2 linked regions of the Spartinivicinus marinus genome follow. The protein of the gene in region 1 interacts with the protein of each later gene in a pairwise test. Links are inferred from orthologs where the notes say so. Each region holds a gene or a part of one and is shown in the gene's direction. Other genes may lie near its edges.

The links. The genes of interacting proteins can lie anywhere in the genome.
Region 2: the proteins of OQE68_RS09625 (region 1) and mrdA interact in binary tests that used the Escherichia coli proteins (3 or more experiments, as listed by UniProt). The link is inferred for Spartinivicinus marinus from one-to-one orthologs.

Annotation. Positions count from the first base shown.
Region 1 is NZ_JAPJZK010000001.1:2,137,656-2,145,519, forward strand. The notes cover bases 2,727-5,747. They hold OQE68_RS09625 (penicillin-binding protein 1A), read left to right. Parts: upstream 2,727-3,074; coding sequence 3,075-5,420; downstream 5,421-5,747. Other genes in these bases: OQE68_RS09620 (pilus assembly protein PilM), read right to left, coding at 2,727-2,889; OQE68_RS09630 (malic enzyme-like NAD(P)-binding protein), read right to left, coding at 5,648-5,747. In the rest of the region: OQE68_RS09605 (pilus assembly protein PilP), read right to left, coding at 93-626; OQE68_RS09610 (type IV pilus inner membrane component PilO), read right to left, coding at 642-1,253; OQE68_RS09615 (PilN domain-containing protein), read right to left, coding at 1,250-1,828; more of OQE68_RS09620, read right to left, coding at 1,828-2,726; more of OQE68_RS09630, read right to left, coding at 5,748-6,913; OQE68_RS09635 (M48 family metalloprotease), read right to left, coding at 7,010-7,864. UniProt on the Escherichia coli protein: Cell wall formation. Synthesis of cross-linked peptidoglycan from the lipid intermediates.
Region 2 is NZ_JAPJZK010000001.1:1,570,669-1,578,385, reverse strand. The notes cover bases 2,452-5,325. They hold mrdA (penicillin-binding protein 2), read left to right. Parts: upstream 2,452-2,888; coding sequence 2,889-4,763; downstream 4,764-5,325. Other genes in these bases: rodA (rod shape-determining protein RodA), read left to right, coding at 4,760-5,325; rlmH (23S rRNA (pseudouridine(1915)-N(3))-methyltransferase RlmH), read left to right, coding at 2,452-2,863. Also shown: OQE68_RS07270 (DUF2845 domain-containing protein), read left to right, coding at 1-558; OQE68_RS07265 (glutamate-5-semialdehyde dehydrogenase), read left to right, coding at 716-1,972; rsfS (ribosome silencing factor), read left to right, coding at 2,031-2,378; more of rlmH, read left to right, coding at 2,396-2,451; more of rodA, read left to right, coding at 5,326-5,920; mltB (lytic murein transglycosylase B), read left to right, coding at 6,209-7,231; OQE68_RS07235 (septal ring lytic transglycosylase RlpA family protein), read left to right, coding at 7,295-7,717. UniProt on the Escherichia coli protein: Catalyzes cross-linking of the peptidoglycan cell wall. Responsible for the determination of the rod shape of the cell. Is probably required for lateral peptidoglycan synthesis and maintenance of the correct diameter during lateral and centripetal growth.

The DNA of each region.
Region 1 (7,864 bases):
ATTATTTTACAGTTTCTTTTTTATCGCTTTAGGTTGCCAATACAGAGTTACCCTGTTCACCCCTATAAACGATATAGTTAATTTTGCGCCGATTAGCCACCTTCTTTTAATTCTATTTCTCTTGGCCTTTCGACCCACCGGTCTTTTCCTGTGGGAACAATTTCAATCACACTGATTTTTGTCTCACTAATATCAATGATTTTACCATGGTTACGACCAAGGTAATTACCCACTTCTACCTTATGAATACCATCGCCGCCTTTAACCAGCCCTAAAAACCGAGCACCATTACTCATCGTGCCAACCATCTCAAATGACTCAATACCAAAGTTTTCCAAATACTCCTTCTGGCGGTTTGGGTCTGGTTTAACGGTTGACTCTTCCTGCTCCTCTTTAGCAATATCAATTTTTACCGGAGGCAGGAAAGGACTGCGTAGGCCAGAAGCGCTATAGGCAAAAGCCTCATACGTGCTAAATTTAGGAAGTGGTGGAATCTGCCCTTTAGGCTCCCCTTGCACCTTTTCAATGTACTGCTCTAAATCAGCAAACTGGCCACTGGGAGAGCAGCCAGCCAAAACACATAGGGCGCTCAAGGCAATCAATTTCACATGCATTGGTTTGCTCATCTCGTGCCTCGTCTCCTATTGGCTTGCATCCCCAGACTTATCATGATAGCGATAAGTCTTGGCCACTATTTCCATATTCAAAATTTCAACATTATCTGCAGAAGGCTTAATACTGAAATCATGTAAGGTGACAATCCTTGGTAAACTGGCCACGGAGCTAACGAAATTACCTAAATCGTGGTAGTTGCCGCGCACACTAATATTAATCGGCAGTTCAACATAAAACTCTTGAGCTTTTTCAGGCTGCAACTGTATTGAATTAAAATATAGTCCACTACCCAAACCTGCACGACTTATGTCTTCTAACAAGCCCGGCACTTCTGTATCACTGGGCAATTGTTTCACCAATGCACCGAAGGTTTTTTCCATTTCAACCATTTGTGCTTTGTATGCATCAAGGTTAGCAGCTTGAAATGCTTTATGACGAAATTGTTCTTTTAAGGTATTTTCCTCTCCTTGAACCGTGTCATAACGTTTTTTTAAGTCGCTTAAATGAAAATAATAGCCAGCCCCTACTGCAGCTACAAAAAGAATCACCACAACAAACGCTTTTGCAAAAGCCGGCCATGATCCTATATTCTCAGGATCCAGCTCATTCAGCTGTTTTAGGGAGTCAGCAAAGCTCATTGTTCCTGCTCCTTCTTCATTTGTTCCTGAAGGGCTTTAGGGGTCGTCTGGTTAACAGTCAATACAAACTGATTAGCCAGGTCACTTTTATCTGCAGCTTTTACCGAAGTAAGGTTTGGACTGGTAAACCACTTAGAGTTATCAAAGTCTCGCATTAGATTGGAAACTCGGTTGTTAGACTCAGCAAAGCCATTAACCAACAGCTGGTTTTTCTTCATTTCCAGGGACGTAAAGTAAACACCATCAGGAACAGACTTAACCAACTCATCAAACACTCTTACAATTATTGGCCGGTTACCTTGCAGATCCTGAATAACTTTCATCCTTTCCAGTAGTTCTTCCCGTTTTTTCTTTAACTCTTTTATTTCCACAATTTTTTTATCAAGAGCAGCAATTTCTTTTTTCATAAATTCATTTCTGCTCTGCTGATAATTAATGGCGCCATTAATTTGCATATCACCTAAAAAAATCGTGATACCAGCTACTACTGCTGTTCCCAGCAAAACCATCAAAAATTGCTTTTTGCGCTCCTCGCGCAACTCTTCCCGCCATGGAAGGAGGTTTATCCGAGCCATTAGTCGAAACTCCTCATTGCCAGACCGCAAGAAATCATGAGTGAAGGGGCATCATTCATCAATGCTGCCGAGTTAACTGACCTTGCCAGCGACATGTCAGCAAAAGGATTGGCAACAACTGTTTTAGTACCGATTTTCTCCTGCACCATAGCAGCCAAACCTGGAATACAAGCTGTACCCCCTGCCAAAATAATATAGTCCACATCATTAAACTGGCTGGAAGAAAAGAAGAACTGAAGCGATCGAGATACCTGTTGCACCACAGCATCCATAAAAGGTTTCAGCACTTCAGGCTCATAATCATCAGGTAAACCACCCTGCTTTTTCGATAGCCCAGCATCTTGAAATGACAACCCATAACGGCGCTGAATTTCTTCTGTTAGCTGTTTGCCACCAAATAGCTGCTCCCGAGTATAGATAGTTTTACCATTATTCAGCACACTTAAAGTGGTCATGGTAGCGCCAATATCAACAACAGCGGCTGTTGGCTCATCCACCTCTTTCAGTTGCGACTCAAGCAGTTCAAAGGCGCGCTCCATGGCATAGGCTTCCACATCAACTACTTTAGCCGCTAGTCCTGCATGAGAAAGCACTGCTTCACGCATATCGACATTTTCTTTTCGACAGGCAGCTAACAGCACCTCAACCATTTCAGGGTTACGCTCAGCAGGGCCAACAACCTCAAAGTCGATAGACACCTCATCCAACGGGTATGGGATGTACTGATCAGCCTCTACCGTTATTTGGGTTTCCATCTCGTCTTCACTGAGGTTACCATCCATCTCAATCACTTTGGTGATAACTGCCGAGCCAGCAACAGCCACTGCAACATCTTTGCAGCCGCTTCGAGATTTTTTAAACGCTTTAGCAATGACATCCCCTACCGTCTCGATTTCATTGATATTTTTCTCAACGACAGCATTATCGGGCAGTGGCTCCACTGCATACGCTTCTACTTTGTATCGGCTGCCAGACCTGCTCAACTGAATTAGCTTGACCGAGGTTGAACTTATGTCGATACCAAGGACTGTTGGAGTTTTCTTTTTTAGCATTCCAATCACAGCCAATTTCCTATCAGCACCGGGTACTTACAAATGAAAGTTACTTTTCTACATTAAATAACAGTAGCAGTGATTCCGCAATTCTGTGAAATGCTAAAAAAGTCCTTATAATGATCAGTAAATCGCGGCACAATCACCCATGTTTACGCATAGCCATTCAATTTCGTAGGATCTAGAGGAAAGTTGTGACATTTATCAGATTTTTACTATGGGCTACTTTTCTTTCAATATGTGGCACATTCCTCATTTTAGCGAGCGCTTTCTTATACCTTAGCCCTGGTCTGCCGGATGTGGAAGCTTTACGAGAGGTTAAATTACAAACACCTCTGCGAGTTTATTCTGCTGACCAGAAACTCATTGCTGAGTTTGGTGAAAAGCGTCGAACCCCTATCAAGTATAGCGAGCTGCCAGAACTTATGATTAAAGCTTTTGTTGCAGCAGAAGATAATCGCTTTTATTCACATCATGGAGTCGACCCCAAGGGGCTCGCTAGGGCTGCAGTTCAGCTATTGCAAAGCGGCTCTATCAGGACGGGAGGAAGCACGATCACCATGCAAGTGGCAAGAAACTTCTTCCTTAGCCGCGAGCGAGTCTTTTCCCGAAAGTTCAATGAGATTTTATTAGCACTGCAAATTGAGCGAGAGCTACCTAAAGAAGAAATTTTGGAGCTTTACCTAAATAAAATTTATTTAGGTAACCGTGCCTATGGTGTAGCAGCAGCAGCGCAGGTCTATTATGGAAAAAGCCTAGATGAACTAAACCTAGCAGAAATAGCAATGATTGCAGGGCTGCCTAAAGCTCCCTCTAAATATAACCCCATTGTTAATCCAGACCGAGCCTTAGAAAGGCGCAACTGGATATTACACCGTATGAATGAGTTGGGCTTTATTGATGAGCAGCAGTACAACCAAGCAAAAGAAACATCTGTCATTGCCAAATACCATGGCCTGACTATTGAGCTTAATTCACCTTACCTTGCTGAAATGGTTAGAAAGGCTATGGTCGACCGTTATGGCCCCAACGCTTACACAGATGGTTACTCAGTGTATACGACTATTAACAGCAGTAACCAAGAAATGGCAACCCAATCGCTACAGGATGGTCTTGTTGAGTACGAATGGCGCCATGGTTATCGTGGTCCAGAAAAACAAATGCCTCCTGAGGCTGGCTTTGACCTGAAAAAGTGGCAACAAGCACTCAAGAAGGTGTCTACTATTGGTCGCCTGGTACCTGCCATTGTCACTAGTCTTGATAAAAAAACAGCCACCGTTCTCACTGAAAAAGGAGAGCAAACCTTAAACTGGGATGGGATAAAGTGGGCACGCCTTCATAAAACGGTCAACAGCTTAGGTCCAGCCCCCCAAAAAGCAGCTGATATTCTTGCTGTGGGTGATTTAATACGAACTATTCAGGTTGATGAAACCCTCTATTTAGCTCAAATTCCCAAAGTTCAAGGGGCACTGGTTTCACTACGACCAACAGATGCAGCAGTAACAGCCATAGTTGGTGGATTCGATTTTAATCTCAGCAAATTTAACCGTGCTACTCAAGCCTCTCGGCAACCAGGCTCTAACTTTAAACCATTCCTGTATAGTGCAGCTTTGGAAAATGGCTACACAGCAGCAAGCACTGTTAACGATGCGCCAATTATCTACAACAACACAAGCACCAATAAAGCCTGGCGCCCCAAAAATTCCAGTGGCAAGTTTCTTGGTCCAACTCGTTTGCGTAAAGCCCTTTACCAATCTCGTAACCTGGTCTCAATTCGACTACTACAAGCATTGGGTATTAATAAAATGCTTTCTTATGTTGATAAGTTTGGTTTTGACCCAGAAGCTCTCCCTCGAGACCTTTCTCTGTCATTAGGTAGTGGCGCAATGACTCCAATTGACCTAGCTAAAGGTTACGCCAGCTTAGCCAATGGTGGTTACCGAGTTGAACCTTACTTTATTGACCACATTGAGCACCTAGGCCAAACCGTTTATCAGGCCCAGCCTTATTTAGCAGGCTCAGTTGAGGAAGGTGAAGCATTTAAACCTGCTCCTCGTATCATGGATGAACGAGCCAATTACATTCTCTACACCATGCTGCAAGATGTAATTAAACGGGGCACGGGGCGTCGCGCGTTAGTACTGAAGCGTTCTGATATTGCAGGTAAAACAGGCACTACCAACGATCAGGTTGACGCCTGGTTTTCTGGCTTTAACAGTGACCTGACCACAACCGTTTGGGTGGGTTATGACCAGCCCTCTACTTTAGGTCGCCGCGAGTTTGGAGGTACAGCCGCATTACCCATCTGGATCAAATACATGGGGCTAGCACTAGCAGGTAAGCCTGAGCACCCTTTGAAACAGCCTGATGGACTAGTCAAAGTCAAAATTAATGCAAATACAGGCAAACCCACCCAAGCCAGCGCCCATGATACGATTTTCGAGATTTTCAGAACGGAGCTTGCGCCTAAGTACGACCCATCCAGTGAGCTGCCTGGGCTGGATGATGAAGGAGCACTGAAAACCGAAGATATCTTTTAAGGGCACCTCTAAAAATGCACTTTTTACATGATAGCTGCGTTAGCTCCGTACTCAGGTCCTCATGTATTTCTTAATACACTGCGGCCTTCCATGCGGTGCTGCCTTGCTCTCCTAAAAAAATTACTATTTTTAGAGATACCCAAAATATGTAAGAAGAGAAAATGTTACACATAAAAAAGCCTCCAATCTGGAGGCTTTTTTATTATGAGCAATAGCTACACTACAAATTATTTAATGTCAGCAATGCTTTTTAATGGGTAATGCTCAGGGTAAGGTGTTTTGGCAACACCAGAATCTACTGCTGCCTTTGCTACTGCACCAGCCACTTCACCCAACAATCGAGAGTCCATTGGTTTAGGAATAATATACTCACGGCCATAAGTCATTTGCTCACCACCATAAGCCTTGATCACTTCCTCTGGTATAGGTTGCTTAGCTAAATCTTTAATGGCATGAACTGCAGCTACTTTCATCTCTTCATTAATCACCGTAGCGCGCACATCTAGTGCACCACGGAAGATAAATGGGAAGCCAAGTACGTTATTTACTTGGTTAGGATAATCAGAACGACCCGTTGCCATAATGACATCAGAGCGAGTTTGCTTAGCTAATTCTGGCTTAATTTCTGGGTCAGGGTTAGAACATGCAAATACAACCGGGCTATCAGCCATTTTAGCCAACTGCTCTGGTTTTAGTAGGTCAGGACCAGATAAGCCAAGAAATACATCCGCACCTTCAATGGCATCATCTAAAGTTCGCTTATCAGTATCATTAGCAAAAGCAGCTTTATACTGATTTAAATCATCACGGTTGCTGTGGATAACACCCTTACGATCCAGCATCAGGATATTTTCTGGCTTCATGCCACAGCTGATTAATAATTTAGAGCATGCAATTGCAGCAGCGCCAGCTCCTAGACAAACCATTTTTGCTTCTTCAATGGTTTTACCAGCAATTTCCAAGGCATTCAGCATACCCGCTGCTGTCACGATAGCAGTACCATGTTGGTCGTCATGGAAAATTGGCACATTACAGGTTTCAATAAGTGCTTTTTCAATTTCGAAACATTCAGGTGCTTTGATGTCTTCTAAGTTAATTCCACCAAAGGTGTCGGCAATTCGTTTAACTGTATCGATAAATGCCTGAGGACTTTCAGAATCCACCTCGATATCAATTGAGTTAACACCCGCAAATTTTTTAAATAAAAGGCTCTTGCCTTCCATTACAGGCTTACTGGCCAATGCACCTAAATTACCCAAACCCAAAATTGCTGAGCCATTACTAATGACAGCAACAAGGTTACCTTTTGCTGTATATTTGTAGGCATTTTCTGGGTCTTTGGCAATTTCACGCACAGGTTCAGCTACACCTGGGCTGTAAGCCAAGGAAAGGTCACGAGAAGTTTCTGCTGCGGTGGTTAATTCAACGCTGATTTTTCCTGGTTTAGGGTAGGCATGGTAATCGAGAGCGGCTTTTTTCATATCCTCAGACATGGCGATGATTCCGGTTGTTTATTTTGTGAGAAGAAGCATATAAAAAAGGGGGGGGCCTAACAAGCTGGTAACTTCCGCAATTAGGCTGCTGCAAAACTACTGCACTATTTTCAGCCACTCACCTGCTTTTGGCTCACCACTAGGATAGTAATGATTTAGCAGTCTGAGCTGCTCAACAGCATACTCTTTTAATGCACTACGTTTAGCTAACCTTGCAATGGTTTCACCACGCCGGGCGCGAGTTAGCCTGATCCTTAAACCCTCTGCTTTTTTATAATCCTTTCTCGGAAGAACCTGAAAACTATGTATAGTTTCCAGCATATGTGGATCATAGGTTGAAAAATAGCGGCTTTGCTTAGTCGCCCCTACTAGTAAAAATACTTTGCCTTTGTAATAAATAATCGCTACGCGTTTTAACTGCCCTTGAAAGCCTGACCTAGCAATTGCAGAGTAGCCCCTTATTCGTGTTTTTTGAATGTCGTGCCCTCCCAGCATCTGGTCACTGCCAATAAGGTCGCGCACATACTCCACTGGTTGCATTTGATTTTTGATTGGGAGTAATTTCATGGCCAGTATGGCCTGCTCATTAGGTGATATAGCCACAACACTATCTGGGTTGTTTTGAATCTTCCAGCCTTTGGGAAAGGTAATTTTCAAATCCATTGGCTTATGCAAAAAGTCTCGCCCTACCCTAACACCTGCCTGTGTACTATCACCAAATGCCATACCATTAATTGCTCGCAAGTAACGATCACGACCACTATCGCCAGACACTTGTGGTGCACTATTAATCACCTGCTGTAAACGTTCATCATGCCTGGGATGAGTTGAGAAAACACCATGATATGAAACAGGTTCACGACCTTCGGCCCGTGCTTTACTGGCAGAAAATGTAGACTGATCTTTTAATACTCCAATCACATTAATCATTGCCTGAGGATTATAGTTTGC
Region 2 (7,717 bases), 570 kb from region 1 along the record:
TCTCTAGTGATTGGCTGGGCACTTTCCTTACCAGGTTATGCTTTTCGATGCAAAACCAAGCTGGTGGTAGAAGGCTATACAACAGGACAAGTGATTAACCGCTGTGGTAAGCCTGCTATTCGAGAGGAAATCGTGGTTGAGTATATTCGCCGCTATCATGATGGCTATGAAGCCTCAAACTATGTAACAAAAGAGTTCTGGGTATATGGTGCAAGTTCTAGCCGATTTATTCGCATTTTGACATTTGAAGATGATGAGCTAGTAAAAATTGAAACAGGTGGCTATGGCGGCCATATTGCCAAACGAATCAATTGTTTAGAGCCAAAGGGGGCGATTGAGCAAGGTGATAACATAGCTTTGGTAGCTTATCTGTGTGGTGAGCCTACTAGAGCCAGGCTGATTGGTCGGATTAAAGGCCGCTACTTTTACCGAGGGTATAACTTTTCCAATCAAATTATTGAAGAGTGGGACTATTTTCAAAGGGGCTCTAATCGTAAGCGTGTCTATCGTTTTAGAGATGGTATTTTGGATTCAATCCGAGAAGACGACTTGTACTAAGGGGGTTAACTGCTGCTAATCTTAATTTATAGACATTCATAAAAGAGGTGCTATAACGCCAATTGTTGAATTATCCTAACAAATTATGTGCAGAAGACTGGAAGCTGGCTATAATCGTGCGCTTGAATTTATACCATAACAACTTTAGGATAGCTGTATGGATGTGAAAGCGTATATGGCAGATGTAGGCCAGCGAGCTCGCCAAGCTTCAAAAGTAATAGCCAAAGCCCCCACACAGCAAAAAAATGCCGCATTAACTCATATTGCGGAAGCGTTGAGCGCTTCTCACTCATCATTACTTACTGCAAATCAGCAAGACTTAGTCCAAGGCCAGCAGAAAGGGTTGGATGCAGCACTGCTTGACCGTCTAGAGCTAACGCCCATACGAATTGAAGCAATGATTGATGGTTTAAATCAAGTAGCCAGTTTGCCAGACCCTGTTGGTGAAATTGCTGATCTCAAGTATTTGCCCAGTGGTATTCAACTAGGCAAAATGCGCGTTCCACTTGGAGTGATTGGGATCATTTATGAGTCACGGCCTAATGTCACCATTGATGCAGCTAGCTTATGCCTAAAGTCCGGTAATGCCACCATTTTAAGAGGGGGCTCAGAAGCCTTTCACTCAAACCAGGCCATTGCCCAGTGTATCCAGCAGGGTCTTGAAAAAGCGGGTCTGCCTTCCGGTAGTGTGCAGGTAGTTGAAACTGTTGACCGTGCGATAGTGGGTGAAATGATCACCATGCCTGAATATGTTGATGTTATCGTACCCCGTGGCGGTAAAGGGTTGATAGCGCGAATTAGTAGTGATGCCTCCGTTCCAGTGATAAAACACCTGGATGGGGTTTGTCATGTTTATATAGATAGTGAAGCAGACCCAGAAAAAGCAATTTCAATAGCAATTAATGCGAAAACTCGCCGTTATGGTGTTTGTAATGCAATGGAAACATTGTTAATAAATGAACAGCAAGCAACAAGCTTGTTGCCAAAACTAGCAGATATGTATCTTGCCAAAGGGGTTGAGCTAAGAGGCTGTGATCGCGCCTTGTCAATAGTAGCTGGTATGAACCCTGCTAGTGAAGAAGACTGGTATACCGAATACCTCGCGCCAACATTATCAGTGAAAGTAGTGGCTGATATGGCGGAAGCTATTGAGCATATTAATCACTATGGCTCCCATCATACGGATGCCATCGTGACAGAAAATTATACAAAAGCGAGAGCTTTTTTAACCGAGGTTGATTCTAGCTCCGTCATGGTTAATGCCTCAACTGGTTTTGCTGATGGCTTTGAATATGGCCTTGGCGCTGAAATTGGTATTTCTACAGATAAGATTCATGCGAGAGGGCCTGTAGGTCTTGAGGGCTTAACCTCGCAAAAATATGTGGTGCTGGGGGATGGGCACATTCGTCAGTAACACTTGCCAGCTTAGCTGGCGTTATGTTTGGTAAAGAAAGAGGACTAACAAAACCTATATGTATTCTGAACAACTTAAGCAGCTTGTTGTTGATACCCTTGAAGATATGAAAGGGAATGACATAACTTGCCTCGATGTGAAAGGTATGACCAGCGTTACCGATCATATGATTATTGTCAGTGGAACCTCCAACCGCCATATCAAATCCCTTGCTGATTCAGTGATTGAAAAAGCCAAAGAGAATGGTGTTCGCCCATTAGGTGTTGAAGGACAGGATTCTGCTGAGTGGGTGCTGGTCGACTTGGGTGATGTTGTAACTCATATTATGTTGCCTGCTACTCGTCAATTTTATGACCTGGAGCGGCTATGGGAAACCTCTACTGCTAGCTTAGAGCATCAGCACTAGTAAAAAGGTTTTCTGATATGCGAGTTCGCTTAATTGCTGTGGGCACTAAAATGCCTGCATGGGTTGTTGCTGGTTATAATGAGTATGCCAAGCGACTGCCTTCTGATTGTAAGCTGGAAAGTTGTGAAATTCCTTTAGCAAAACGTACCAAAGGCAGCGACTTGAAGCGGGCTCAAAAAAAAGAGGGGGAGCAGATGCTCTCCGCTATTGCCTCAAGTGACAGAGTGATAGCGTTAGATCTTACTGGTAAGCCCTGGTCTACAGAGCAGCTTGCTGACCAGTTGTCTGGTTGGCGGTTAGATGGACGTAATGTGTCTTTATTAGTGGGTGGGCCGGAAGGTCTGGCGCCAGAGTGTTTAGCTAGAGCTGAACAAAAGTGGTGCCTTTCTCCTTTAACGCTTCCTCATCCGCTGGTTCGAGTATTGGTAGCTGAACAGCTGTATCGTGCTTGGAGTATTCTCCAGAACCACCCTTATCACCGTTAAGCAAAGCAAGTATTAGTGATGAGCAATGAATGACCGGGATACTCTGAAGGACCATAGGCGAGAAGTTAAAATCTTTAAAAACCGGATTGTTCTTGCTGCATTTTGTCTGGTGCTATTAACCGGGCTACTACTATCAAGATTATTTGTTCTACAAGTTGTTCAATATAAAGAGTTATCAACTAAGTCAGATGAAAATCGGATTCATTTAAAGCCAATCCCACCAACCCGAGGCTTGATCTACGACACTCATGGCATATTGCTGGCGGATAATAAGCCAAGCTTTAACCTGTCTTTAATTAAAGAGCGCATCAAAGATTTAGATGCTACGGTGCGTGACCTGGCTACACTAATAAACATTTCAGAAGAAGAAATTCAGGGTTTTTATAAACGCTTACGTAAAAGGCGTGCTCCCTATGAGCCAGTGCCACTAAAGCATGGTTTAACAGAAGAAGAAATAGCCATTATCTCTGTGAATGAACAGCGTTTCACTGGTGTTGAGATCGAAGCCCAGCTGGTTCGCTTTTATCCACAAGCAGAACCTTTTGCTCATGCAGTTGGTTATGTAGGAAAAATTAATGAAAGAGAGTTAAAGCAGCTTGATCCTCAAAAATATAGCGGAATGCGTTCAATTGGAAAAATCGGTGTTGAACGTTTTTATGAAGAGGATCTGCTTGGTCAGGTGGGCTATCAGGAAGTTGAAACAAACGCTAGAGGCCGTGTATTAAGAGTTTTAAACCAGCAGGATCCCCAGCCAGGGGTTAATTTAACTCTGTATTTAGATAGCTATTTACAACAAGTTTCGTATGAGGCGTTGGCTGGTAAGCGTGGAGCTATTGTAGCAATTGAGCCTAAAACAGGTGGGATACTCGCTATGGTTAGTCAGCCCGCTTACGACCCTAATTTATTTGTTTCTGGTATTCCTTATAAAACGTATAGTGCTTTAAGAGACCACCCAGATCGTCCTTTATATAATCGTGCATCGTTAGGAGAATATCCTCCAGCTTCAACTATAAAGCCAATGCTGGCACTAGCTGCTTTAGACTTGGGTGTAAGGGAACCCAGCTATAAAATTTTTGATCCTGGTTACTATAAACTGCCCAATAAGCCTCGTTTATACCGAAACTGGAAGCGAGGAGGTCATGGCTGGGTGAATTTGGAGCGAGCAGTTTATGTATCTAATGATACTTATTTTTATGACTTAGCTTTAAATATGGGGATTGATGATTTACATGATTATTTAACTAAGTTTGGTTTAGGTATACGTACAGCAATGGATGTTGCTGAGCAGCGGCCGGGGTTGATACCGTCTCGTGAGTGGAAAGAGGGTGTTAAAGGAGTGCCTTGGTTCCCTGGAGAAACCTTAATTAGTGGAATTGGCCAAGGCTATATGCTATCCACACCACTACAACTAGCAACGGCAACAGCTGTGATAGCTAATAGAGGTAAGTGGATTCAACCCAAACTACTTAAGTCCGCTTCTGGAGAAATAAAACGAGAGTTACCTACCGCTCCAAAATCAATAGAGGTGTCTAACCCAGCTTACTGGGATTTCGTTAATGAGTCCATGCGTAAAGTAGTTCATGATCCCCGTGGTACTGCTAATTACCGAATAGGCAAAGACTTACAATACACCATGGCAGGAAAAACAGGGACAGCACAAGTGGTTGGGATTAAACAAAATGAGCGTTATGATGCGAAAAAACTAAAAAAAATCCACCATGATCACGGTTTATTTATAGCATTTGCACCGATTGAAAATCCACAAATAGCGATAGCGGTTATTGTCGAAAATGGAGGCGGGGGAAGTTCTGCTGCAGCACCTGTTGCTCGTAAAGTGCTAGATGCTTATTTGTTACCCAAGTTGGCAGAGCAGCGATTAGCGGTGAGTAAGCCTGAATGAGTCCAGAATATGTAAGACAACTGTCCTCTGTTACCCATGGGCAGCTAAGCAAGCCTCCGGGGTTTTGGTTTAAGCTCCACCTTGATCCAATTTTACTGGGTGCTCTGTTATTGTTAACAGCGGGGGGCTTATTCATTTTATTTAGTGCCAGTGGTCAAAGCGAATCTATTATGACCAGGCAATCGATTTATCTTGCTATTGGTTTTGTGGTGATGGCTTTGTTTGCCCAAGTGCCCCCTCGTATTTTTTGTCGCTGGGCTCCTTGGGTATACCTAATCGGCTTAGCACTGCTTGTTGCAGTACTGTTGTTTGGCACAGGTGCAAAAGGTGCTCAGCGCTGGATTGCCGTACCGGGTATGTCCAGTGTGCGGTTCCAGCCTTCTGAAATTATGAAGCTGGTCATGCCAATTGTGGTTGCTTGGTTTCTATCAAAACATATCGTTCCTCCTTCATTTAGAGCTGTTATAGGTACATTGCTGTTGGTAGCCATTCCAGTAGGCTTAATTGCGAAGCAGCCAGACCTGGGAACATCGTTGTTAGTAGCAGCGGCAGGTTTTTTTGTGTTGCTACTCGCAGGCTTGCGCTGGCGCTTTATTTTTGGAGCTGTAATGCTTGCTGTACCTGCTGTTTATGTGATGTGGCATTTTGTCATGCGAGAGTATCAAAAGCAGCGAGTGTTAACTTTTTTAGAGCCTGAAAAAGATCCCTGGGGAGCTGGTTGGAACATTATTCAGTCAAAAGTAGCCATCGGCTCAGGTGGAATACATGGAAAAGGCTGGTTAGCAGGTACCCAATCGCATCTTGATTTTCTCCCTGAGAGCCACACAGACTTTATTATTGCTGTATTAGCGGAAGAGTTTGGGCTAATTGGCGTTGTGCTATTGTTGTGTATTTATGCTGTTATTATTACACGTGGACTTATTATTTCTGCTAAAGCACAAACACTGTTTGGCAAACTGTTAGCAGGTAGTGTGACTCTCACTTTTTTTGTATACATTTTCGTAAATATTGGGATGGTTAGCGGATTGCTGCCAGTGGTTGGTGTACCATTACCATTAGTGAGTAGGGGGGGGACCTCAATAGTTACTCTGATGGCAGGTTTTGGTATTTTAATGTCAATTCACACTCATCGAACACTGCTAGGCCGGACCACATAGTGCTTATTAAGCACTAGAAATAAATTGCTAGTACTAGAATAAAATAGTAAATCGCGTCTCCTAAACTATAAGGCAGTTAAAGTAACAAGTTTGCTTATACAGTTTACAGTTATAGCCTAACAAGCAAGTATTGTTGTTTGAAAATAGTTATTTAAACATAGCTGCTTGAAAAAGGTTGTTTAAAAAATAAACCAGCTGAGCTTTTTGTTGTTTTTGCTGTCATAAGAAACAGTATTTTTCAGTTGAGCTATCAGCTTAGTTCTTACAAGATTGATTGAGTTGAGTGGTATGGTTTTGGTAAAAAAAGCAATTTTAATGGTTACTCTTCCCCTTTTATCATTAGGGGCAATGGCTAAGCAGACAACATCCACTGCTTTTGATAAGCAAGTGGTTGAACACTTTGTTGCTGAAATGGAAGCTAAACACCAGTTCAGCCGAAACACACTGGAAACCTTGTTTGCCAAGGTTGAAAGAAAGCAGTCAATACTCGATGCAATGAGTCGCCCAGCAGAAAAAACCAAAACCTGGGGTGAGTATCGAGAAATCTTTTTAACCAATAAACGAATTAAAGGTGGTGTGGAGTTCTGGCAAAAGAACCAGCAGGCACTAACTAGAGCTGAGCAACAATATGGTATTCCAGCAGAGATTATTGTAGCGATTATTGGCGTAGAAACTTTTTATGGTCGTCAGTCAGGCCGTTTCAGGGTAATGGATGCATTATCAACACTGGGTTTTGAGCACCCGAAGCGAGGGCCGTTTTTTCGCAAGGAGCTTGTAAATTTTTTACTGATGAGTCGTGAACAAGGCATAGATCCTTTAGCACTCAAAGGTTCTTATGCTGGAGCCATGGGTTATCCGCAATTTATTCCCAGCAGTTTTAGAAAGTTTGCAATTGATTTTAACAATGATAAGAAAGTTGATATTTGGAAAAACTCTACAGACGCGATTGGTAGTGTAGCTAATTACTTTAAATCTCATGGCTGGGAAACAGGTAAACCTGTACTGGCAACGGCAAAAGTATCAGGGAAAAGCTACCGGCAAGCATTACAACCAAAACTAGAGCCACAAAAAACAATAAGTCAGATTAAGTCTCTGGGCTGGGAGTTTGCCACACCTGTTGTAGATAAAACAAAAGCAAGAGCTATAGAGTTAACTGGAAAACAAGGTGTAGAGCATTGGGTAACACTACCCAACTTCTATGTTATAACTCGATATAACCACAGTACATTATATGCAATGGCTGTTTACCAATTAGGGCAAGCAATTAAAACTGAGCGATTAGCGTTAAATCAATCAAACTCTAAAGGGTGAGTTATACTTAAAACTGTAGTGGTTTTTTGTTGATAACTGACTTTAAGCAAGGTAAATGGCGGCATGTTTAACTTGAAAAAAAACTCTTGGTTTTTTTCTGTACTGAGTATTTTTGTCTTATGGCTGGCAGGCTGTACTTTTAATCCTTCTATTGAAAAGGATGGAGCACCTAAAGGCGACTTTGATGCTGCGAGGGTTCCTGATGCAGTACCTCGCCCACATTATGGAAAAACTAAGAGCCGCCCTTATAAAGTGCTTGGAGTGACTTATAACCCGTTAAAGTCAGCTACTGGTTATACAGCTGAAGGCGTAGCATCTTGGTATGGCACTAAATTCCATGGTAAAAAAACGGCTTTAGGTGAGACATACAATATGTATGGTATGTCAGCTGCCCACCGTACGTTGCCACTGCCCTCCTATGCTAAAGTAACTAACCTGGATAATGGTAAATCAGTTGTTGTGAGGGTAAATGATAGAGGGCCTTTT